4 regions of the Bradyrhizobium sp. USDA 4354 genome follow, and region 1 is predicted to be linked to each of the others. Evidence: riboswitches for the same ligand, from Rfam matches in the RefSeq annotation. Region 1 holds a riboswitch; each other region holds the start of a gene.
What was found. A riboswitch is a leader RNA that binds a small molecule or an ion and turns the genes downstream of it on or off. The one in region 1 is predicted to bind cobalamin.
Positions count from the first base shown of each region.

Region 2: another riboswitch for cobalamin. It lies ahead of ACVIIV_RS24330 (TonB-dependent receptor); the one in region 1 lies ahead of ACVIIV_RS16485 (ribonucleoside-diphosphate reductase subunit alpha).
Region 3: another riboswitch for cobalamin. It lies ahead of ACVIIV_RS30955 (DUF1636 family protein); the one in region 1 lies ahead of ACVIIV_RS16485 (ribonucleoside-diphosphate reductase subunit alpha).
Region 4: another riboswitch for cobalamin. It lies ahead of ACVIIV_RS30890 (energy-coupling factor ABC transporter permease); the one in region 1 lies ahead of ACVIIV_RS16485 (ribonucleoside-diphosphate reductase subunit alpha).

Region 1 is NZ_JBSSDC010000001.1:3,566,218-3,572,103, reverse strand. It holds gene ACVIIV_RS16485 (ribonucleoside-diphosphate reductase subunit alpha) at 1-2,821, opposite strand, end outside; cobalamin riboswitch at 2,944-3,161, opposite strand; gene ACVIIV_RS16480 (hypothetical protein) at 3,416-3,571, opposite strand; gene ACVIIV_RS16475 (hypothetical protein) at 3,745-3,987, shown strand; one part of gene ACVIIV_RS16470 (IS630 family transposase) at 4,610-5,212, opposite strand; one part of gene ACVIIV_RS16470 (IS630 family transposase) at 5,214-5,549, opposite strand; gene ACVIIV_RS16465 (2OG-Fe(II) oxygenase) at 5,819-5,886, opposite strand, start outside.
Region 2 is NZ_JBSSDC010000001.1:5,253,730-5,259,615, reverse strand. It holds gene ACVIIV_RS24335 (hypothetical protein) at 1-518, opposite strand, end outside; partial or broken gene ACVIIV_RS24330 (TonB-dependent receptor) at 592-2,825, opposite strand; cobalamin riboswitch at 2,940-3,153, opposite strand; gene ACVIIV_RS24325 (hypothetical protein) at 3,257-3,514, opposite strand; gene ACVIIV_RS24320 (hypothetical protein) at 4,083-4,259, opposite strand; gene ACVIIV_RS24315 (adenylate/guanylate cyclase domain-containing protein) at 4,383-5,886, opposite strand, start outside.
Region 3 is NZ_JBSSDC010000001.1:6,624,279-6,630,164, forward strand. It holds gene cobN (cobaltochelatase subunit CobN) at 1-1,466, opposite strand, end outside; gene cobW (cobalamin biosynthesis protein CobW) at 1,466-2,500, opposite strand; gene ACVIIV_RS30955 (DUF1636 family protein) at 2,497-2,871, opposite strand; cobalamin riboswitch at 2,966-3,186, opposite strand; gene cobO (cob(I)yrinic acid a,c-diamide adenosyltransferase) at 3,227-3,862, shown strand; gene ACVIIV_RS30965 (cobyric acid synthase) at 3,870-5,318, shown strand; gene cobD (threonine-phosphate decarboxylase CobD) at 5,307-5,886, opposite strand, start outside.
Region 4 is NZ_JBSSDC010000001.1:6,611,921-6,617,806, reverse strand. It holds gene cbiE (precorrin-6y C5,15-methyltransferase (decarboxylating) subunit CbiE) at 1-467, shown strand, start outside; gene ACVIIV_RS30910 (cobalamin biosynthesis protein) at 464-832, shown strand; gene cobM (precorrin-4 C(11)-methyltransferase) at 829-1,611, shown strand; gene ACVIIV_RS30900 (cobyrinate a,c-diamide synthase) at 1,611-2,921, shown strand; gene cobA (uroporphyrinogen-III C-methyltransferase) at 2,918-3,649, shown strand; cobalamin riboswitch at 3,695-3,914, shown strand; gene ACVIIV_RS30890 (energy-coupling factor ABC transporter permease) at 3,952-4,629, shown strand; gene cobF (precorrin-6A synthase (deacetylating)) at 4,676-5,425, shown strand; gene cobT (nicotinate-nucleotide--dimethylbenzimidazole phosphoribosyltransferase) at 5,436-5,886, shown strand, end outside.

The DNA.
Region 1 (5,886 bases):
TGATAGGCGCGTGCGACGCGGCCGTAGCAGCGGACACCGCGTTGAGCTTGCCGTCGGTGCCTTTCAACGTCGACTTCTCGACATGGGTGGCGCTACGCGAGCGCAAGTAATAGGTCGTCTTCAACCCGCGTCGCCAGGCTAGCCGATACAGCGTATCGAGCTTCTTGCCGGAGGGGTTGGCGATGTAGAGGTTGAGCGACTGCGACTGATCGATCCACTTCTGCCGGCGCGCGGCCGCCTCGATCAGCCAAGCGCTGTCGATCTCGAAGGCGGTCGCGTAGAGCGCCTTCAAATCATCGGGCACGCGGTCGATTTGACCGACGCTGCCGTCAAAATATTTGAGATCGGAGACCATCACCTCGTCCCACAATCCACTCGCCTTGAGATCGCGCACGAGAAACTCGTTCACGACTGTGAAGTCGCCGGACATGTTCGACTTGACGAACAGGTTCTGGTAGTTCGGCTCGATCGACTGCGAGACGCCGCAGATGTTGGAGATCGTCGCGGTCGGTGCGATCGCCATCACGTTCGAGTTGCGCATACCACCTACGGCCACCTTCTTGCGCAGGCGATCCCAGTCCAGCGTCGAGGAACGGTCGGCATCGAGGCCGCCGCGGGACTCCGCGACGAACTGGATGGAGTCGAGCGGCAGAATGCCCTTCGACCACAATGAACCCTCGAAGCTCGGATAGCGGCCGCGCTCGGCGGCGAGATCCGACGACGCCTCGACGGCGTGGTAGGAAATCGCTTCCATGCTGACATCGGCGAAGGTGACCGCCGCATCGGACGCGATCGGAATGCGCTGGACCTGGAGCGCATCTTGAAAGCCCATCAGGCCGAGGCCTACCGGGCGATGACGCATGTTGGAGCGGCGCGCCTCCGGGATCGTGTAGAAATTGATGTCGATGACGTTGTCGAGCATCCGCACGGCGGTCGTGACGGTCCGCTTCAGCTTGGCGTGATCGAGCCCGTTGGGTCCGACATGGGCGAGCATGTTAATAGACCCGAGATTGCAGACCGCGACCTCGTCTGCCGAGGTGTTCAGCGTGATCTCGGTGCAGAGGTTCGAGGAATGGATCACGCCCATGTGGCGCTGCGGCGAGCGCAGATTGCAGGGATCCTTGAAGGTGATCCAGGGATGGCCGGTCTCGAATAGCATCGTCAGCATGCGGCGCCAGAGATCGGTCGCGCGGACCGTCTTGAACACGCGCATGCCGCCGGCCTTCGCCTTTGCCTCGTAGGCCTCGTAGGCCGACTTGAACGCCTCGCCGTAGAGATCATGCAAGTCCGGCGTCTCGTCCGGCGAGAACAGTGTCCATTCGCTATCGGTGTCGACACGCTGCATGAAGAGGTCCGGCACCCAGTTGGCGGTATTCATGTCGTGGGTACGGCGACGATCGTCGCCGGTGTTCTTGCGCAGATCGAGGAATTCCTCCATGTCGACGTGCCAGGTCTCCAGATAGGCGCACACCGCGCCTTTGCGCTTGCCCCCTTGGTTGACGGCGATCGCGGTGTCGTTGGCGACCTTCAGGAACGGGATGATGCCCTGGCTTTCGCCGTTGGTGCCCTTGATATGGGCGCCGAGGCCGCGGACCGGCGTCCAGTCGTTGCCGAGGCCGCCGGAGTATTTTGCGAGCAGCGCATTGTCTTTGATCGACTTGAAGATGCTGTCGAGATCGTCGGAGACGGTGGTGAGGAAGCAGGAGGACAGCTGCGGGCGCAGCGTACCCGAATTGAACAGTGTCGGAGTCGAGGCCATGAAGTCGAACGACGACAGCAGATCGTAGAACTCGATCGCCTTGGCTTCGCGATCGATCTCGCGGACCGCCAGCCCCATCGCGACGCGCATGAAGAAGGCCTGGGGCAATTCGATGCGCTTTCCGCGCACGTGCATGAAGTAGCGGTCGTAGAGCGTCTGGAGGCCGAGGAACTGGAAGTTCAGGTCGCGCTCCGGCTTGAGCGCGGCGGCGATCCGGCCGAGGTCGAAACGGGCCAAATCAGGATCGAGCAGCTCGGCCGTGATGCCGGTCTTCACATAGGCCGGGAAATACTCGCCATAGCGGGTTGCCATATCCGCCTGCGAGGCGGACGTCGGGGCGCCATGGACATAGGACAGCACTTCGCCGCGAAGCTTGTCGAGCAACAGACGCGCGCTGACATAGGCGTAGTTCGGTTCCTGCTCGACCAGCGTGCGCGCGGCCATGATGGAGGCCAGCGCCAGCTCTTCCTGGCTGATGCCGTCGTAGAGGTTGCGGGTGGTCTCGGCCAGAACGGGGGCGGCAGACACACCATCGAGGCCGGCGCAGGCTTCACCGATGATCAGCGCGAGGCGCCTGCTATCGAGACCAACGCGCGAGCCGTCGGGGAGCGTGACATGGAGTGACGGCGCCGCGGCAGGGGTCGCCTCGGTGGCTGCCTCCTCGGCTCGCTGGCGCGCTCGCTCTTCGCGGTACAGCACATAGGCGCGCGCGACCTTGTGGTGCTCGCTGCGCATCAAGGCGAGCTCGACCTGGTCCTGCACGTCCTCGATATGGAACGTACGCCCCTCGCCGGCCCGCCGCATCAGCGCGCTGACAACTTCAACTGTGAGCTGCTCGACGCTCTCATGGACGCGGCGCGAGGCAACCGCGGTGGTGCCCTCGACCGCGAGGAACGCCTTGGTCATGGCAACCGCGATCTTGGCGGAATCGAACGGCGTGACCTTGCCGTTGCGGCGAATGATCTGCATGGCCGGCTCGCTCGAAGCGGGCGCCAGCGACTGTGGACGCAACTGGATGATGGGTGCGGAGGAAGTTTCCGCGTCGTGAAGGTTCAGTGACATCAATAGGCCCCGTGATGCGCGCGTTGTATTTGAACGGGGCTGATAGGGAAGGACGCTGCAGAAACGCCCGCAGCAAAATGCCGGACGGTGCATGCAAGCGACCGCCGGACACCCCGCCCGTGGACGTTCAGATCGTCACGGCAGGTCTCCTGGCTCGCAGGTCGTCGCTCGCATCCCGTCTTCCCGGCACGAAAGCACCAGTGACGATTGTCGGAGGCAGCTCGCTGCTGACAGTTGCGGGGGCAGCGCCGGAATTCCGCGCCTTCTGGCGCAGTTCACCGGCTTCCCTCTTAGCCACTAAATCTTGCGATCTAGCGGAACCGTGACGCCCACATGTGGTGATATTCGCGAGCGAGTGTCAACGATTCGTTTGAGCTTCCGCTCAGATTGGCTGTGGAATGCGGGAATTTCGGCGGGCGGCTTGGCAAGACCTAAGCCGTGCTGCGCCCGAGCCGCGCGAAGATCGTGCTCGTCAACGCGCCCTGCGGTTCGGTGCCGAGGAGCGTACGAAGTGCTCCTCGATGCACGGCGCAGATCGCGCCGTGCCTCCCTGACGGAAAAGTCCAAAGACGCGATGTCGTCACGCCTCGTCGTTCAAGTCGAGATCGTACGACCACGCCCGAGCGGATTGAGCAGCCGGACAATCTCGCAGACGGCAACGAGGCCGATCAGCCATGCTGCGCTGCGCAGCCCGATCCGCGCCACGATCTTAAATGTAAAGGCGCCCTGGCCACCCAGGAATGCGCTCACGCGCTGGCTCGGCCTGCCCTGGCAGACCGACGAAGCATCGTGCAACTCCAGCGCCGATTACTCCCCTAGCACATATTTGTCATTCCCGAGCTTCTGGGGCGCGCGCGTGCCCGACCAAGTGCTGAGCTCTGCCGCTTTCGAGCGAGCGAGCGCTAACGTCACCGATCCGTTTGATGACCCAAGGGCTGCAACGTCTCCAGCACGCGTTGCTGCGGGAGGACTGGCTGCGCGACGTTCGCGGCCGCACGTATTACGAGCGCATTGACAAGATGGCTCAGCTGTGGGCAACGCTCGGGATGGTCGAACCACGCCAAACGCCGCAGGCACTGCGCGACGTTGGCTTCCCGGAACAGTCCACGTGGAGACTGGCCGCGATCGCGCGAATGCCGGCTCCGAACGAAAAAAAGTTGCCTTGATTACCCGGATCGAGTCGCTGCGGGAGCGGACACCGGAGCCGACTCTGTCCCAAGCGGGCCTCGAAGCGCCGCCCGAACGGACCACGCCGCCCCGCCATCAGTTTCGTCAGGATGAGGTGTGAACGGCGTGGACGACGACCGCGTCTGGGACGTTCTCGTGGTCGGCGCGGGCCCGGCGGCGATCAGCATCGCCGGAGACCTTCCGAAATGCGGTAGCATCGAGTATTCGTGTTACCGCCTCCCTAAGGGGCTGTCCCTCAGGTAAGGATGCGCCGACTTGATGAACGGAGACTTGCATCGGCACGCCGCCACCTGCATTGGCGATCTCCGTCAACTGCTGTTCGAAAGCCGCTGCGTCTGCGGACGGGAAACCGATAAGTTCTCTTGCGGGCCCGCGCTGCCCGACTGCTGGAGCCCCCGCGAGTTGAGGTAAAGTCCATCCGGTCTCACTTTCGAAATACCAAGGACTCGGCTGATGCAGGACCATCGAGCAAAAGATCGAGCGCGATCAGGGGCATCAGAAGAGGCTCCTCTTCTGATGGACACTGCAAAGCCCCAGTTCGCGACATGCCATCCCAAATCACCTGAGCATTCGGCTGTTTTGCACTAAAGCGCGATGGCATTAAGTTCGATACCCTGAATTTCTGAGGTAGTTGGCGCATTCATCGGCGGTGAAGGCATCGAGTGCGTGGCCGATTGCGGCGCAGACCGCGTCGACGGTTCGCGCGGCAGCTTTGCGGACGAGGTGCTTGAGCTTGGCAAAGACCTGTTCGATCGGGTTCAGGTCGGGCGAGTATTTTGGTAGGAAGAAGAGCTTGGCCCCGACTGAACGGATGAGCTGGCGGACGGCTTTGCTCCTGTGACTGCCGAGATTATCCAGGACGACGATGTCGCCGGGCTGAAGGGTCGGCAGGAGAACCTTCTCGACATAGGTGCGGAAGCTCACGCCATCGATTGGCCCCTCGATGAACCATGGCGCATCGATCCGGTCGTGGCGCAGGGCCGCCAGGAAGGTCATGGTCTTCCAGCGGCCGTGGGGGACCTTTGCGTGAAGTCTGCTCCCGCGCGGCGCCCATCCCCGCAAGGGGGCCATATCGGTCCTGGTCCAGGTCTCGTCGATGAAAACCAGCCGTTCAGCTTCGACGCGTCCTTGATACTTTGCCCACTGGGCTCGCCGCCGCGCGACCTCGGCTCGATCGCGTTCGCCAGCCGCCACGCTTTTTTTTGAAGCTGAGCTTCTCGGCATGCACGAAGTCCCACACCGAGTGGTAGTCGACCTTCAGACCGCGACCGGCAAGCTCGGCAACGAGACCGCGTATAGTGAAATCGCCGTCCTTGATCCGCTGCGACAGCCAGACTGCGTGGTCTCCCGACACCGCCTTCGGCTTGTGACCGCCCATCTGGCCAGGCTCAACGCTGCCGGTCTCCTCGACCCGCTGCATCCAGCCGATGGCCGTGCTGATCGCTACCCCAAACTGCTTGGCCGCTCGATTGCGGGACATCCCACCCTCGATCGCAGCCACGACGCGCTTACGAAGATCCAGCGAATAAGGCTTGCCCATCCATGCTGGCCTCCATCCAGCCAGCATGGTGAATCAGAAACGCACTGATTTGGGAATCCCAAATCGATTCAACCAACCCCATCCCGCTTTAGGTCTGGTAGCTGTCGAGAACCTTACCGCAACGGGGCTTCCCCGCGCATCGCGAGGACACCATCGCACACGCGCCGACACGCCTCCCGGTTCGGGGCCGCGACGATGACTTGCCACAACACCCTGCGCAACCTTTGCTCGGATTACGCGTAGTGGCCTTTACAGGCAGCCACCCCACCTCATAGCCCAGCGGTAGAGCTTTCGATGATCCGGCGGTTCGCGCCGCTGCGTTTTGAACAGAAGTAGA
Region 2 (5,886 bases), 1.7 Mb from region 1:
GCTGAGACAAGGCCGGCGAGCCAGGCGGCACTGGTCAGCCCGATGCGCGTGACGACGGCGGCGGTGAAGGCGCCCTCCCCGCCGAGGAATGGCGTTGCGGCCAGCAACGCGATCTCATAGACCGCATAGGCGGCGATGAGCGTGAGCGCCAAAACCAGCGGCGTGCGTGGCAGCATGCGGATCACGGCCGACGACGCTGCGGTCGCAGCGAGCGCGGCCGCGCCGATGACAAAGCCCCAGGCGATGGTCCTGCCATCGATGGGATAATGCAGCACGCCGAAACCGATGCTCTGGTTCACGAGCCAGGCTCCCGTGACGACGAGCAGCGCCCGACGTAGCGGCAGCATCGCAGCCGCGAGAACCGCGAAGGCCGCGAACGGCGTCGCACAAGCGAACGCAAGACTTGCGAGCGCGCATGACACAGTCAACAGCACAAAGCAGAACATCGGTGCAAGGCGCGGCGCCACCGGATGAAGCCGGAAACCGTCGGCATGAGACGGCAGGATGCTGAGAGCCATAGGTGATCTCCTTCTTTTCGAATTCTAGTTCATTTGGGGTCGAGTGACAGCCCTGTTGACGTCAAAGCCTCGATCAGAATTTGGCGCCGGCCTTGAGCAGATAGGTGCGACCGGGCAGCGGATAGGCGCTGAAGCGTCCATCCGTGAAGGTGCTTGCGATGGCATAGTCGTAGTAGAGCGCGTTTAGCAGATTGTTGACGCTGAACGACCAGAAGTACCGCTCATATTGACCGCTGAGCTTGACGTCGATCGTGCCATTCGCAGGGATAGGCCTCTGGGTTCCGGCCTGGTCATTGTCCATGCGACGCTCGCTCCAGAAACGCGCGGTGGCATCAAACACCAGATAGTTCTGCCAGATGTTCCAGGTGAGGCCCGCACTCGCGGTGTAGCGCGACACCAGCGGCACGTCGTTGCCCGCCCAGATGCCTTCGCGGAAGACAGCCCGGGTATAGGCCATGCCGGAACGCACCAGCAGTGCATCGTTGATGCGATAGGCGACACTGGTCTCCGAGCCGTAACGGCGGGTCGGATCGAGATTGGTGTTGTAGAACAGGATCGGATTGAAATGGATCTCGCTGGCGAGGTCCATCAGATAGAGACTGCTTTGCATCTGCAGTCCGCCCCCCCCCCTCTGATGCGCAGCCCGCCCTCGATGTCCTGCGAGGTCTGGGTCTTGAGCTGAAACGTCTGCGGAAGCGGATTGAACAACGGGTCGAATGAAGGGCCTGACGACACCCGCTCGTCGACGTCAGGCGTGCGGAAGGCGCGCGCCACCCGGCCGAACAGCGCGACGCTATCGCTGAGACGATGCTCGGCACCGAGGTGCAGCGCAAATTGAGTCTCATCGCTTCTCAGCGGAAGCGCACCGATGTCGGCATTGAACGGAGCCGCCGGATCAAAATTGTCCCGGGCCGAGAGATTGACGTTCTGCACCCGTGCGCCGTAGGAGATGTCGGTCGTCGGCGCGACACCCAGCGTGTGCTGGACATAGCCCGCCACCGTCCGCTGCCTGAGGTCGTAATTGTGCCAGGGGGCGAGGCCCTGGCCGGCGCCGCGGTTCTGCTGAAAGCCCGCATCGTAATAGTCGATGCCGGTCAAGAGCTGCGACGGCATCCCGAGCAGAAGGCTCTTCACGCTGAGGCGCGGCGTGATCGACCATGTCGTCAGATCGGCCTCGACATAGGTCGACGTGAAGAAAGCCGGAACCGGCGTCGGGCTCGAGAAGAACGCGCTCTGCTGTTTCTTGTCGCGCAGGCCGCCGTCGACGATGAGATCGACGCCGTTGACCAGGGTCTTGGTGAAGCCCGCCGTCGCGCTGAAACCCTGCTGGTTGGCGTAATTGAAAGGCGTGCTGGTCCCGCGCCGGCTGGTCGCGAGCTCGTCGACGCCGATCGACGGATCGACCGTGCGGCCGCCCGGCAGTCGCAACTCCTGATTGTCACCGGTGACGGTCAGGAAAGCAGTCAGGCCCGGCGTCGTATAGTTCAGATTGCCGACGCCGTTCGCCTGGGAGTATCGATTGTTGTCGCGATAGCCATCGGTCCTGACGGCATTGCCGTAGAACGAGGTCGACCATGGACCGGAATTGAGCAAGGTCGAGACGTTACCCAGCCTGGTGTTGAACGAGCCGAAGCCGGCCTCGATGCGCGCTGTCGCGGGCGGGCCGCCGACACCGTTTTTGGTGACGATGTTGATCACGCCGCCGACCGCATTGTCACCATAGAGCACAGCACCGGAATTGCCGCGGGTGACCTCGATACGTTCGATCGAATTGAGCGGGACGGTGGAGAGATCCACCTGCGCCATATCGATGTCGTTCAGCCGCCGTCCGTTGACCAGCACCAAGGTGTTGGCAGTGGCGAACGCGCCGAAGCCGCGCAGGTCGACATTGGTCTTGGCACCGATCTGGCCGCCATAGAACGTCGTGATCTGGGCGCCCGGCACCTGCACCGCGATGATCTCGGCCAGCGTCTGCGAGGGCGCATGCGCGATGTCCGCCGCCGTGATGACGGTCGTGGCCGCGCCGACGATGCCGCCATTGTTGGCGACCACCTCGCTGCCGGAGCCGGACGAGCCTGTCCCGCTCGGTGCTCCGTTCGGCGTCGCCCGGCGCCTCCCCGCGTCGCCATCGCCGGTCGCCCTGGCCCGCGTACGGTTCTGATCGTCAGGCTTGGTCACTTCGACCGGCGGCAACTGCTCGGCGACGGCCTGCTGTGCGCGGGCGATGGAGAGATCGAGCGAATGGAAGGAAACGGCCGCAACCATGCCGGCGCAGCAGCGCCTGGCGGCAGTGACAATACGGGACACAATGATAACCTCGGCATGACGTCAGTGGCACGTCACAGCGAACGAGGCTTTACGGCGGAGCGATCGATTGCTCCGGTGAAGCTAATGTCTGTACTCCCCGACCGACATCTTCGCGTGTGACCACGGCTGACGGCAGGTCTCCTGGCTCGCGGGTCGTTACCTCTACGTCGCCTTCCCAGGACCGAGATTCCCAGTGGCACAGGACGAGAGATTCACCGCTTACAGTTGCGGGGGCAGCCATGGCATTGAGAAGATCCCGGCGTTGGGAAATCTCGCACCACGTTCCCTTTTGATCTCCGTAAGGAGAACCGTCACCGTTCAATCTACGAGTCGTCCGGACCGGGAGTCAATCGACCGGCGGCCGTTGTCACCTCCGCAAGCTGGCATCGACGTACCGGCCAATGCCGGTCCATGGGAGGGCGGCCGGCCGCTCAGGTCCGCCCTCGCAAACGTTGGGCCTGGGCCCAGGCGACAGCGACATCGTGCGGCGGGACATCGACGTGCTTGATGGGCGTCAATTCGCCGGAGGCGGAGACGATCGCGGTCTCTTCGCGGCGGCAGCGCGTGCAGACGAAGCGGACCTCGTGCGGGGACGCAGACCAGCTCGTCCGCTTCACATTGGCCGCCATCGGCCAGGCATCGCAATGCGAGCACGACACCAGAAATCGACCGGGATCGAGCATACCCATTCCATCGGACTCCGCGTCCCGCCCGCCCCCTTCAATGATTAATCCATGTGAATCGTTCCGGTGCCGGAGCACCGCCAGCCTTTGACCCTGGGCCGCTATCGGTTCCCGGTATCCGCAAGCCGTCAGGTCTCGTGGGCGATCGCGTTGCGACCTCACCGACCTCGTCGCGCGGTTGCGATCCCTGCAAGGCAGAAGGCGGTCCCCGCTCAGCGAGCTCCCTTGAGGGTGCAGGAGGTCGTGCAGGTGACGGTTGTGCCGCGGTCGCACGCTTTGCAGGCGTTGACACACTGGTTCATGTCGCGTGGATTGTAGCTGTAGTTTCGCATCGGACAGACTGGCGTCGTCGAGCCGGTGATGTCCTGCTGATCACAGGCCGCCGTCATGAGCGCGAATATGATCACTCCAACGAGGCGCATGGGATTGCCCTGTCAGGCATGGCAAATGACACTCGCGAGGCACGCTGCATTGCAACGAACCCCGGCCTTCCCACCACGAGCCATCGCCGATCAGACGACGCCCGCATGCTTCTAGGATGCGCGCCAAACGTTAAGAACGGATTGCAGACGGCTCAGGCCGCAGCCCTGGTCGCGATCGCATGCCGCATATCTGCCGCCAGCTGGCGGTACTGCTCGGCGAGCCTCAAATAGAACTCGCGCTTGGTGCTGTCGGTGGCGAGCTTGGCAATCAGCTCGCATTCGGCGGTGAGCGTCTCGAACCGTTCGAGCCTGTCCTCGAGATGTGTCATCGGCGTGTCCCCATTAGACGCCTCAGGGACGTCAAACCTAGGCCCGGGAAATAGGTCACGGCGAACATCGTTATGGAGTAGCATCGTTTTTTCTCGGTCCGGCATACCGGACCGCAGCCACGGCTATTTCTGCTCCAGCCGCCAGGCGCCATCCCAATTGGCATCCGGCGGATGGGGCGCGAACTGGGTGATGCGCCCGAGCATCGCGCGCGAGGGGCCGTCGCCAGGCACCGCCTCGAGCGCCGCGTTGAAGGCTGCACGGGCCTCGTCGAAGCGCCGGGCGCGATAGGCGGCGAGACCTTCGGCATAGTGCGTGCGCAGGCTCACTTGTGCATCGGTGAGTGCGCCTGGTCTCGCCATCACCTCGAAGATCGCCTGCGGCGCGCTTTGCCCCGCAACCGCCAGACGATCGATCTCGCGCAATTCGAGGCGCGATCCAATTGCATCCGCAGTCGGCTGCGAGATCAGGATGCGGGTGCCGTAGACCTTGTTGACGGCCTCGAGCCGCGAGGCGAGATTCACGGCGTCGCCCATCACGGTAAAGCTCATCATCAGCTCGGAACCGATGCTGCCGGTCAGGACCTCGCCGGTGGCAATGCCGATGCGCAGGTCGCACGGCGCCGGCATGGCGCGGATGCCGAGCAGATCGGGCAGCTGCTTCTGCAGCGCGGGCACCTGGTCGGCCATCTCGATGGCGGCAAGGCCGGCGAGCAGCGCCGGCTCGTCCCCCTCGATGAAGGGCGGCCCCCAATAGGACATGATGGCGTCGCCGATATATTTGTCGATGACGCCGCGATTGCTTCTGATGGGAACGGACATCACGGTGAAATAGTGGTTCATCACCTTGACGAGGCCGCGCGGGGTCATGCCCTCGCTCATCGAGGTGAAGCCGCTCATGTCGCAGAACATGATGGTCATCACCCGGCGCTCACCGTCGATGCCGACCTCCGGCCGTTCGATCAGGCCCTGCACAACCTTCGGGTCGATGTAGCGACCGAACGTCTCGCGGATACGCTCGTTGCGGCGCAACTGCTCGATCATGCGGTTGAAGGCCGCGGCAAGCTCGCCGATTTCATCCTGCGTGGAGACGGTGATGGGCTTGTCGAACCGGCCCGCCTCGACCTCGCGGGTGCCGGCCAGCAGCAGCCGTACCGGGCGCGTGATCCCGCTACTCACCAGCAGCGCAAAGGCAAATCCGACGATCGCTGCGAGCAAGGTCACGATGCCCGAGATGATGATCGCCTGATGCTGGCGGCTGATGACCTGCGCCGTCGAGAAGAAGACCTGCGTCAGCATGTCGGCGCGAATCGTATCGATCTTCCGGTTGAACTGATTGCGCACTACGTCGATGTGCTCCAGCGTGCCGCGGGCCTCTGACATCTGCTTCGCCTCGACCTGCTTGAGCAGCTTCTCATGGCCCTCGCTCAGGTCACGGCGCAGCTCGCTGACGGCGGTCTCGATCCGGCTATCGATCCGCCCCAGTGCGGCATTGTCGGAATACGTCCTGGGATCGTCGATGATCGCGTTGATCAGCTTGCGCGCGGCCTCGGCCTCATCCTCGATCTTGCGGTCCGATGCCTCGAAGTCGCGAAGGCGCGCCGTATAGGTCTCCTGGTCGGACGGCGCC
Region 3 (5,886 bases), 3.1 Mb from region 1:
CCGCGCTCGGGCTGAACTGCGACGATCGACTGACCACATTGGATCGCGGCGAAATGGAACGCGCCGTCGCGGCAGCTCGGATCGTTCTCCACCGCGCCCCAGGCTTGCGCGATATCGTCCTGCAAGGATTGCGGCAGGCGCGAGAGCGCCGCGCGATAATCGGCCACGGCCCAGGTCAAATTCTGCTTCAGCAGCGTTTCGCCGAGCGCGTCGATCGGCGCAACCTCGAAGCCGACTTCCGCGAGGTCGAATACCAGGGCTTCGACCGAGGCAAGCGCATCGAGACCGACCGCATGCGCGATCTGGTGCGGACGGCCCGGATAGTTCGACAGCACGATCGCCAGCCGCTTCTCGCCGGCCGGCGTCTCGGCAAGGCGCCGCCAGGCCGCTACGCGCGCGGCGACGGCCTTCACACGCTCCGCGTCGGGCCTGTGCGCCAGATGCGAGAATTGCAGATCGGGGTCGCGCATCTCGGCCGATTTGAAGCTCACCACGCCCGCAAACAAGCGGCCGTCGACTTCGGGCAGCACCACATGCATCGCGAGGTCGCCGGGAGACAGGCCACGCAGCGATTCCGCCCAGTCCTCACGCCGCGCCGTCGAGAGCGCGACCTGGAACACCGGGCAGGATGCGGCATCGAACGCCGTGGTGCCGTCGTCGCCAACCGCGGAAAACGCCGTCGCATTGACGATCGCAGCCGCCGGATTTTGCGCAAGATGCGCGCGCAGCCAATCGGCGACGCCCGCGGCCTTCAGCGAAGTGACGAACGCGCCATGCGCGTCAAAGCCCTCTTCGCGCAATGCCGCGATGAGTGCATCCACGGGGCCGGTGTCGGCAGCGGTGAGATAGGAGCGATAGAACGTCACCAGCGCGCGCGGCTTCCCCTCGTCGCCCACCGGCGCAGCAATGACGCCTCGCGCAGGATCATAAAAGCCCATCTCGGGCACGCTCATCTCGCCAACGACCGGGCCAGCGTAGAGACCTGAGGCGAGCGCAAGCTGCGCAATCGCGGCCTGCGCCGCGACCGGACCGCCGGTGTCGCAGAGCACCTTGAGCCGCCGCAGCGTCGAGACCGGCAAGGTCGAATACGCGTCCAGCCGCGGGTCATCGCGCCCATCGGCCGGCAGCACGGCCAGCACGATGTTACGGTCCTTGGCGAGCTGTTGCAGGGCTGCGAGCCCGTACGGCCAGTAGGACTCACCGCCGATCAGGCGCACCAGGATGCCGCGCGCCTGCGACAGCGTGCGCTCGACATAGGTGTCGACCGACAGCGGATGGCGGAGCTCGGAAAGATTCGCGAGCCGCAGCGACGGCAGGCTGCCCTGGCCACGCCGCCAGCCGGCCGCGAACGCGGCGAGATCGGAATCCGAATACGAGAGCACCACGAGATCGGCCGGGTCCTGGCCGATGTCTCTTGGCGTCGCGGTCTCCTCGAGACCGCGGCTCTCGCGGAAGACGACGTGCATCAGATAGCTAATCCTGACCTGATCGCGGCCTCATCGATGTCGCCATGCTCGCCGATCACGACGAGCTTTGACTGCCTGAGACCCGCGGCCCAGGGCTTGTCGAACTGGTGGCGCACGCGCTCGCCGACCGCTTGCAGCAACAACCGCATCGGCTTGCCCGCGACTGCGATATAGCCCTTGGCGCGCAGCACGTTTTGCTCGCGCGCCAGACGCTGCACGGAAGCGACCAGCGCATCGACGTCAGCAACTTCCGGAAGATCGATCACGACCGAGGCGAAATCGTCGTGCTCGTGCTCCTCCTCGCCATCATGATGCGAGGGCCGCGCGGCGAGATCATTTTCGGCCGCCGCGCCAAGGCCGAGGATGACGCGGGCATCGATCGCGCCATCCGTCACGGGCAGCATCGGCACGCGGCGCGGCATCTCGGCGCTGATCGCCGCCTTGGCGGCTTCGATTCCAGCCACGCCCGCAAGGTCGGCTTTGGTCAGCAGCACGATGTCCGCGCAGGCGATCTGGTCCTCGAACACCTCCGACAGCGGCGTCTCGTGGTCGAGATTCTCGTCCGCCGCGCGCTGCGCTTCGACAGCCGCCGGATCTGGCGCGAAGCGGCCGGCGGCCACAGCTTCGGCATCAGCCAGCGCGATCACCCCATCGACCGTGATGCGCGAGCGGATTTCCGGCCAGTCGAACGCCTTCAGCAGCGGCTTTGGCAGCGCCAGGCCCGAGGTCTCGATCAGAATGTGATCGGGCCGCACCGGTCGCGCCAGCAATTGCTCCATGGTCGGAATGAAATCGTCGGCCACCGTGCAGCAGATGCAGCCATTGGCGAGCTCGACGATGTTCTCCTCCGGGCAATTGGCGTCGGCGCAGGACTTCAAGATCTCACCATCCACGCCCTCGCTGCCGAACTCGTTGACGAGCACCGCGAGCTTCTTGCCGTTCGCATTGCTGAGCAGGTGCTGGATCAGCGTGGTCTTGCCGGAGCCGAGAAAACCGGTGACCACCGTCACCGGGACTTTTGCGAGCGAGTTCATTCGGCGGCCTCCGGCACGACGGGGATGGGGGGAATGCGGGCAAGCGATTGCTTGCGGAATATTTCCGGCCGGCTGCGCCAGGGCACGATGCCATCCGGCGCAGCGGCATAGGCCGCAGCGCCTGCGACCACGTCGCGCGCGTTCGTATCCGACAGGCGGCCATAGACATAGGACCAGCGGCCGGGCGCGCTGAGCGCGACCGAGCAGCCCTGGCTGCAGGCCGACAGGCATTCGACGGGAACCACATTGACGCCGTCGGGCACGCCCGCGTCGACGATCGCACCATGCAGGCGCTTGCCGGGCGTGGTCTCGCCCTCGCCGAGCGTCTGGCCGGCGCGGCAGGTGATGCAGACGTGAAGTGTGACGGTCATCGCCTCTTCCAGATAACAGCGGGAGGCGATGAGGCACACGGACCATTCTTCAGAAGGCCCGTTTCCCCGTCGCGGAACACCCCGTCCGCCGGTCCAAAACTCGTCCGCGCTGGCAGGTCTCCCGGCTTGCGGAGCAGGGTTTTGGCCCTTCGATCCCCGCCTTCCCGATTCCAAAGGGAATCAGTGGCTTCGGGCATCTCTCCGGTCACGGTCGCGGGGGCGGCTGCAGTTTGGATCCAAATCTTGCCGATTCGGACCCTATCGCATTCCCTCTTCGCCTGTCATAGGACAGGAACCAACGCCGGACCACCATTTGCCGGTGGCCGCCACTTGTCAAGCCGAAGGACCGGGACCGATGACGCCTGAACCGGATACCCAAACAACCGAGGAAACCGACGCCCGGCACGCCCAGAAAATGGCGAAGAAGAAGGCCGCCCGCGACAAGATCATGGCGACCAAGAGCGGCGAAAAGGGCCTGATCATCGTCCACACCGGCGCCGGCAAGGGAAAATCCTCCTCCGCTTTCGGCATGATCGTCCGCTGCGTCGCCCATGGCTTGCCTTGCGCGGTGGTGCAATTCATCAAGGGCGCCTGGGATACCGGCGAGCGGCGGCTGCTCACCGGCCATTTCGGCGATCTCTGTCAGTTCCACGCCATGGGCGAAGGCTTCACCTGGGAGACGCAGGACCGCACCCGCGACATCGCCGCCGCACGCGCCGGCTGGGAGAAGGCCAAGGAGCTGATCCTTGACGAGCGGCTGCGCATGGTCGTGCTCGACGAGATCAACATCGCGCTCCGCTACGACTATCTCGACGTCGCCGAGGTGGTCGAATTCCTCACGACGCAGAAGCCGCCGATGACGCATGTCGTGCTCACCGGGCGCAACGCCAAGGACGAGTTGATCGAGATCGCCGACCTCGTCACCGAGATGACGCTGGTCAAGCACCCGTTCCGCTCCGGCATCAAGGCTCAGGCCGGCGTCGAGTTCTGAAGGCACGATGGCACGCGCGCTGATGATCCAGGGGGCCGGCTCGGACGTGGGCAAATCGCTCATCGTCGCCGGCCTGGCCCGCGCCTTCACGCGGCGGGACTTGCGCGTGCTCCCGTTCAAGCCGCAGAACATGTCGAACAATGCCGCCGTCACCATCGACGGCGGCGAGATCGGCCGTGCCCAGGCGCTTCAGGCCCTCGCCGCCGGCGTCGAGCCGCACACCGACATGAACCCGGTGCTGCTCAAGCCCGAGACCGATGTCGGCGCGCAGGTCATCGTTCACGGCAAGCGCATCGCGACCGCCCGTGCGCGAGACTATGCGGCGATGAAGCCGTCGCTGATGGGTGCAGTGCTCGAAAGTTTCGAGCGGTTGAAGGCGCGCTCTGATCTCGTGCTAGTCGAGGGCGCCGGCAGCCCGGCCGAGGTGAATTTGCGCAAGGCCGACATCGCCAATATGGGCTTCGCGCGCAAGGCGAACGTGCCGGTCGTGCTGGTCGGCGACATCGACCGCGGCGGCGTCATTGCCCAGCTTGTCGGCATCAAGACGGTGATCGACCCCGACGATGCCGCGATGATCCAGGGCTTCGTCATCAACAAGTTCCGCGGCGACCCCACGCTGTTCGATGACGGCTACAGGCTGATCGAGCAGAAGACGTCCTGGCGCGGCCTCGGCGTGCTGCCCTGGTTTTCGCGCGCCGGCGAGCTGCCCGCCGAGGATGCGCTCGGCCTGCGCGATGCGCGCAAGCCGGGCCAATGCAAGATCGCCTGCCTCGCGCTGTCGCGAATCGCCAATTTCGACGATCTCGATCCGCTCAAGCTCGAGCCGGGCATCGATCTCGTGATGGTGCGTCCGGGCGACGCGATCCCCGGCGACGCGCGCCTCGTCGTCATTCCCGGCTCCAAATCCACCCGCGGCGATCTCGCCTTCCTGCGCGCGCAAGGCTGGGACATCGATCTCCTCGCGCACTACCGCAGGGGCGGTCATGTGCTCGGCCTCTGCGGCGGCTATCAGATGCTGGGGCACAGCGTCGCCGATCCCGATGGCATCGAAGGCGCTGCGGGCGAGACACCGGGCCTCGGACTTCTGGACGTGAAGACAGTGATGAGCCCGCAGAAGACGTTGACGCGGGTTGTGGCCGTGCATGCCGCCACGGAGCAGCCGATCGAAGCCTACGAGATCCATATCGGTCGCACCGAGGGCCCCGATTGCGCCCGCCCGTTCGCGAAACTGAACGGCGGGCCGGAAGGCGCGGTCTCGCCGGATGGGCGGGTGCAAGGCAGCTATCTGCATGGCCTGTTCACGTCGGACGATTTCCGCAAGGCGTTCTTGGCGAAGCTCGACATTCCCGCGGGCGAAGAGCCCTATCACGCCAGAGTGGAAAGCGCGCTCGACGCCCTCGCCGATCACATCGAAACCCATCTCGACGTCGAAGGCTTGCTCGCGCTAGCGCGCTAGGACCGCGGCAAGGCGCGCCCATTCGGCTTCGCTGCCGGGAAGCCCGAGCCGCAGCCATGTCGGCTGTTGCGCGAACACGCGCGACCATATCTGGTCGCACGCGAGCCGCTCTTGAGCAGCAAGCGCGTCAGGCGTCTGGTAAAGACGAAACAGCTGTGCGCCGCCGATGAGCCGCCAGCCTTGCGAATGTGCCATCGCGTCGAGACGAAGACAGTCGTGTGCGAGCCGCGCCGACGTTGCCTCCGCCCAGGCATCATCGCGTAAGGCACGACAGCCGATTTCGATCGCCGCGCCCGAAACGGGCCATGGACCCGACATCGCGACAAGCCCGTCGATGTCGGCGGCATGACCAATGGCGAATCCTAGCCGCAGGCCGGCCAAGCCATAAAACTTTCCGAACGACCGTAGGATCAACAGTCCTGGTCGATCCGCTTCGGGTGCAAGCGACAGCTGCGGATCGGCATCGGCAAAGCTCTCGTCGATCAAAAGATGGCCGACGCGTGACAGCAGCGCGAGCAGATCCTTGCGCGAATGGCACCGCCCGTCGGGATTGTTGGGATTGACAACG
Region 4 (5,886 bases), 3.0 Mb from region 1:
CGCTGGCACCGCGGCCCGGCGAACGGCTGTGGGACGTCGGCGCGGGCTCGGGTTCGATCTCGGTGGAGTGGGCGCTGTGCGGCGGGAAGGCGATTGCATTCGAAGCGCGCGAGGATCGCGCCGCGAACGTTCGCAAGAATGCCGCCGCGTTCGGTCTGGCGCATCGGGTCACAGCCGCCACGGGGAGGGCACCTGAAGCTCTTGCCGGGTTAGAACTGCCGGATGCCGTCTTCATTGGCGGTGGTCTCGACAACGCGTTGTTTGATGCGATCTGGTCGCGCCTCGCACCTGGAGCGCGTCTCGTTGCACATTCAGTCACGCTGGAAACGGAAGCGCTGCTCGGCGAGTTGCACCAGCGCCACGGCGGCGAGCTGATGCGGGTCGAGATCGCACATGCCGCTCCGCTCGGCCGTTACCGGTCCTGGGAGACCGCACGGGCCGTGGTGCAATGGAGTGTGGTCCGATGAAGGTCGCCGGGCTCGGATTCAGACAGGATGTGACGCTGGCTTCGCTGCGCGAAGCGCTTTTGGCGGCCGGCGGTACCGAAGGGCTTGCGGCGGTGGCAACTGTCAGCGACAAAGCCGACACCGACGCGCTGAAGCAACTCGCACGAGAGTGTGGTGTGCCCATCAGGGCTGTTCCGGCCGATATGCTGGCAGGTATCGACACGCTCACGAAGTCGAATCTCGTCACAGAAAAGTTCGGCACGGGATCGGTGGCCGAAGCAGCGGCGCTTGCCGCTGCCGGCCCGCGCGCGCGATTGCTTGCAACACGTGTGGTTTCGCAGGATCGCACTGCGACCGCGGCGATTGCGGAGGGAGACGGCGCATGACGGTGCATTTCATCGGCGCCGGGCCGGGCGCTCCCGATTTGCTGACGCTGCGTGGCCGCGACCTGATCGCCGCTTGTCCGGTCTGCCTCTATGCCGGCTCGCTGGTGCCAACGGGCGTGCTGGCGCATTGCCCGCCCGGCGCGCGCATCGTCAACACCGCGCCGTTGTCGCTCGACGAGATCATCGCGGAGATCGCTGCGGCGCATGTCGAGGGCAAGGACGTCGCGCGGCTGCATTCCGGCGACCTTTCGATCTGGTCGGCGATGGGCGAGCAGCTCCGCCGTCTGCGCGCGCTCGGTATCCCTTTCACGGTGACGCCTGGAGTGCCGTCCTTCTCTGCCGCTGCGGCAGTGTTGGAAACCGAGCTGACGCTGCCCGGCCTTGCTCAGACGGTCGTGCTGACGCGCACGCCGGGCCGCGCCAGCGCGATGCCCGAGGGCGAGACGCTCGCCGCCTTCGCCGCGACCGGCGCGGTGCTCGCAATCCATCTCTCGATCCATCTGCTCGGCCAAGTCGTCGCCGAGCTCACGCCCCATTACGGTGCGGACTGTCCGGTCGCGATCGTCTGGCGCGCGAGCTGGCCGGAGCAGCGTATCGTGCGCGCGACGCTCGGCACGCTCGATGCTGCTGTGGGCAGCGAGATGGAGCGGACCGCGCTGATCCTGGTCGGCAAGACGCTTGGCGCGGCCGATTTTGACGAGAGCCGCCTCTATGCCGCCGACTATGATCGCCGTTACCGGCCGGTCGGCGCCGAGCCGCGCTTTCCGGAGGCATCGTGATGGCGGCCGGCCTCGTCATCTCCGCACCTGCTTCCGGCGTCGGCAAGACCACGCTGACGCTGGCGCTCGCCCGCTCCTGGCGCAATCGCGGCCTCAACGTGCAGTGCTTCAAGAGCGGACCCGACTACATCGATCCGGCGTTCCACGCCGCCGCCACGGGGCGCGCCTCCGTCAACGTCGACAGCTGGGCGATGGACCGCGGAGCAATCGCGCATCTCGTCAGCCGCGGTGCGGACGCCGATATCGTGCTCGTCGAGGGCTCGATGGGCCTGTTCGACGGTGTTGCTGCACGTGGCGTCTCCGGCACCGGTGCCACCGCCGACATTGCGGAGATGCTGGGCTGGCCGGTGGTTCTGGTGATCGATCCGTCGGGCCAGGCGCAAACTGCGGCGGCGATCGCCGCAGGCCTTCGTGATTACCGCGCCGGCGTGCGCCTTGCGGGCGTCGTGCTCAACCGCGTCGCCAGCCCGCGGCACGAAGATCTCGTGCGGCGCGCGCTGAAGGATTCCGGCATTGACGTGTTCGGCGCGCTGCCGCGCCATGCCGAGATCAGCCTGCCGAAGCGGCATCTTGGCCTCGTGCAGGCCGAGGAGCAGGCCGAGATCGGCAAGCTGATCGACGAGGCCGCGCGTTTTGTCGCCGAGCATGTCGATCTCAATGCGGTGCTGCGATCGGCAGCCAGCTGGTCACCACAAGTGACGACGAGCGGTCTGAATGTGACGCCGCCCGGCCAACGCATTGCACTGGCCCGTGACGCCGCTTTCTCCTTCGTCTATCCACATATGCTGGAGGCCTGGCGCGCGGCGGGCGCCGAGATCGTGCCGTTCTCGCCGCTGGCCGATGAAGCGCCCGATGCGAGCGCCGACGTGTGCTGGCTGCCCGGCGGCTATCCCGAGCTTCATGCCGGCAGGATCGCGGCCAATGCACGCTTTCGCAGCGGCCTTCGCGGCTTCGCGGAGACACGGCCCGTGCATGGCGAATGCGGGGGTTATATGGTGCTGGGCGCCGTTTTGACCGACGCCGACGGCGTCCGTCATGAGATGGCGGGGCTGCTCGGCCTGGAGACCAGCTTTGCCAAGCGCCGCATGCATCTCGGCTATCGTCTTGCCGAACTGGCTGCACCGATGCCGGGGCATGAGGTCGGCGCGCGCCTGCGCGGCCACGAGTTCCACTATTCGACCATCGTTGCCCAGCCTGATACGCCGCTGGCGGTCGTGCACGACGCAACCGGCACGGTCATTGCCGAGACCGGCTCGCGCCGAGGCCATGCCACGGGCACGTTCTTCCATCTAATCGCGGAGGACCGGTGAGCGGTTTTGTCTCTTTCGTCTCCGCCGGCCCCGGCGATCCCGAGCTCCTGACGGTGAAGGGCGCCGCGCGGCTGCGCGAGGCCGATGTCGTGCTCTATGACGATCTTGCCTCCGGTGCGATCCTCGATCTCGCCCGGCCCGGCGCCAATCTCGTCGCGGTGGGAAAGCGGGCCGGGCGTCCCTCGACCAAGCAGCACCACGTCAACCGTCTCTTGGTCGATTATGCCGCAACCGGCGCGCGCGTGGTGCGGCTCAAGTCCGGCGATGCCGGCGTTTTCGGCCGGCTCGAGGAGGAGCTGGAAACGTTGCGCGAAGCCGGCATCGGCTACGAGATCGTTCCCGGTGTCACGTCCGCCTGTGTCGCCGCCGCCCAGGCCGGCATCCCCCTGACCCGTCGGCATACCTCTCGCCGGGTGCAGTTCATCACCGGTGCTGATGTGACTGGCGAGCTGCCGCCGAACCTGAATTGGGCAGCGCTGGCTGATCCCGAGGCCACGACCGTGGTCTATATGGGCCGGCGCACCTTTCCGGCGCTTGCCGCAAAATTGATCGAACATGGGCTTGCCCCAACCACCCCGGCGCTGTTCGCCGAATCCCTCGGGCGGTCTGACGAACGGCTGGTCCGCACCACCATTGCCGAGCTCGCCGAGCAGCTTGCGCGCGGCGGGGCCGCTTCCACCGCGGCCGTGATTCTGTTCGGCGCGCTGGCGGGGGATTATCCGTCATGACGGCTCCGGCAGCGGTTCGCCCCTTGACGCCGGCTCGGCGAAAGGGGCACACAAGAGAGGCATGGTGCTCGACGCGGCGCAAAGCGCCTGAGCATAATCGGGAATGGGGGTGGGCGGACCCAGTTGCGGCGTCCAAAACCCCAGCCGCCCCCGCGACTGTAAGCGGTGAGGGGCTCCGATCAGCCACTGGGCCGCAAGGTCCGGGAAGGCCGGAGAACCCCTGTGAACCGCGAGCCAGGAGACCGGCCCTGCACGTTTTGAGGCCAAGGCCGTCGGGTGTGACGGCAGGAAGGAATTGAGCCATGCATATCGAACCCGAGGTCGTGACGGGCGCCAAGCTCGTGTTGAGTTACGCAACCGGCATCGCCGCAGGCGGTGTTGCGTTGAAGCTTGCGGCCGAAACCGTGCGCGAGCAGGGCGCCCGCTCGTTCGCGGCGCGCACGCTCGCCACCACGGGCCTCGTCTTCACCTTCTTCCAGGTCCTGCCGCATTTCCCGGTCGGCGTCTCCGAGGTGCACTTCATCCTCGGCTCGACCCTGTTCCTGCTGTTTGGTGCTGCGCCGGCGGCCTTCGGCCTCGCGTTCGGCCTCTTGCTCCAGGGTGTGTTGTTCGTGCCGACCGACCTGCCGCAATATGGCATGAACGTCACCACGCTGCTGGTGCCGCTGTTCGCGATTAAGGCGCTGGCGAGCCGGATCATTCCGCGCAATACGGCCTACGTCGATCTGCAATACCGCCAGGCGCTGGCGCTCTCGACCGCCTATCAGTCCGGCATCGTCGCCTGGGTGGCGTTCTGGGCGCTCTACGGCTCCGGCTTCGGTGCGACCAACCTCGCCAACATCGCGGCGTTTGCCGGGTCCTATGCGCTGGTGATCGTGATCGAGCCGCTCGCGGATCTCGCCGTGCTGGCGCTGGCGAAGTCGCTGCGTGGCGTCACCGCGCCCGGCCTCGTCACCCCGCGCCTGCACAACGCGGCCTGAGAGACAAGCGAAAGGGCGGCCGTGATGGCCGCCCGTCGCGCTCGCGATGCTCACGCTCTCCCTGATAGGCATCGGTTGCGGCGATCCCGAGCAGCTCACGCGCGCCGCGATCCAAGCCATCAACGCGGCCGATCTCGTCCTGATCCCGCGCAAGGGGACTGCGAAGTCTGATCTCGCTGATCTCAGGCGCACGATCTGCGCCGGCGTGCTCACCAACAAAACGACGCGCATTGCCGAATTCGACCTTCCCGTGCGCGATGCAGCCGAGGCGGACTACCGCAAGGGCGTGGACGATTGGCACGATGCGGTGGCCGCGGCCTGGTCCCAGACGATCGCGAGGCACCTCGAAGGCGATGGCAAGGTTGCGCTGCTGATCTGGGGCGATCCGTCGCTCTATGACTCCTCGCTGCGCATTGCGCGGCGGCTCGATCCCTTGCCGACGATCGAAGTCGTGCCCGGCATCACCTCGATCCAGGCGCTGTGCGCGGCGCATGCACTGCCGCTCAACGACATCGGCGAGCCGTTCCTGGTCACGACGGGGCGGCGCTTGCGCGACGGCGGCTGGCCGCAAGGTGTCGATACCGTGGTGGTGATGCTCGACGGCGGCACCGCGTTCCAGTCGCTGGATCCAGAGGGCTTGCAGATCTGGTGGGGTGCCTATCTCGGCATGCCCGACCAGATCATCATGTCCGGCGCGCTGGCCGAGATCGGCCCGCGCATCGTCGCGTTGCGGCAAGAGGCGCGCGAACGGCATGGCTGGATCATGGACAGCTACATTCTCAAGCGCCGGCGTTGAGTGAGGCAGCATGCTTCCCGAATGGGTTTACCAGAACTGCCCGGAGGTCTCCGCGGTCCATCGCGAGGCGGCCATTGCGCGGCAAGCGCAACTGACGAAGCCGACCGGCGCACTCGGCCGGCTCGAGCAGCTCGCGATCGAGCTTGCAGGTTTGCAGGCGACGGAGCAGCCCCGCGCTTCGCGGGTCCCGATCATCATCTTCGCCGGCGACCACGGCATCGTCGCGCAGGGTGTGTCAGCCTATCCGCAAGAAGTGACCATCGCGATGATGGCGAACTTTGCGGGTGGCGGCGCCGCGATCTCGGTGCTGGCGCGCGAGCTTGGCTCGAGCCTGGAGGTGGTCGACGCCGGCACGCTGGCACCAGGGGAGATGGCGGGCGTCGTCACCGACAAGCCGCGCTCCGGCACGCGCGATTTCAGCGTCGAAGCTGCGCTCACGCCGGCGGAATTGGCCTTCGCCT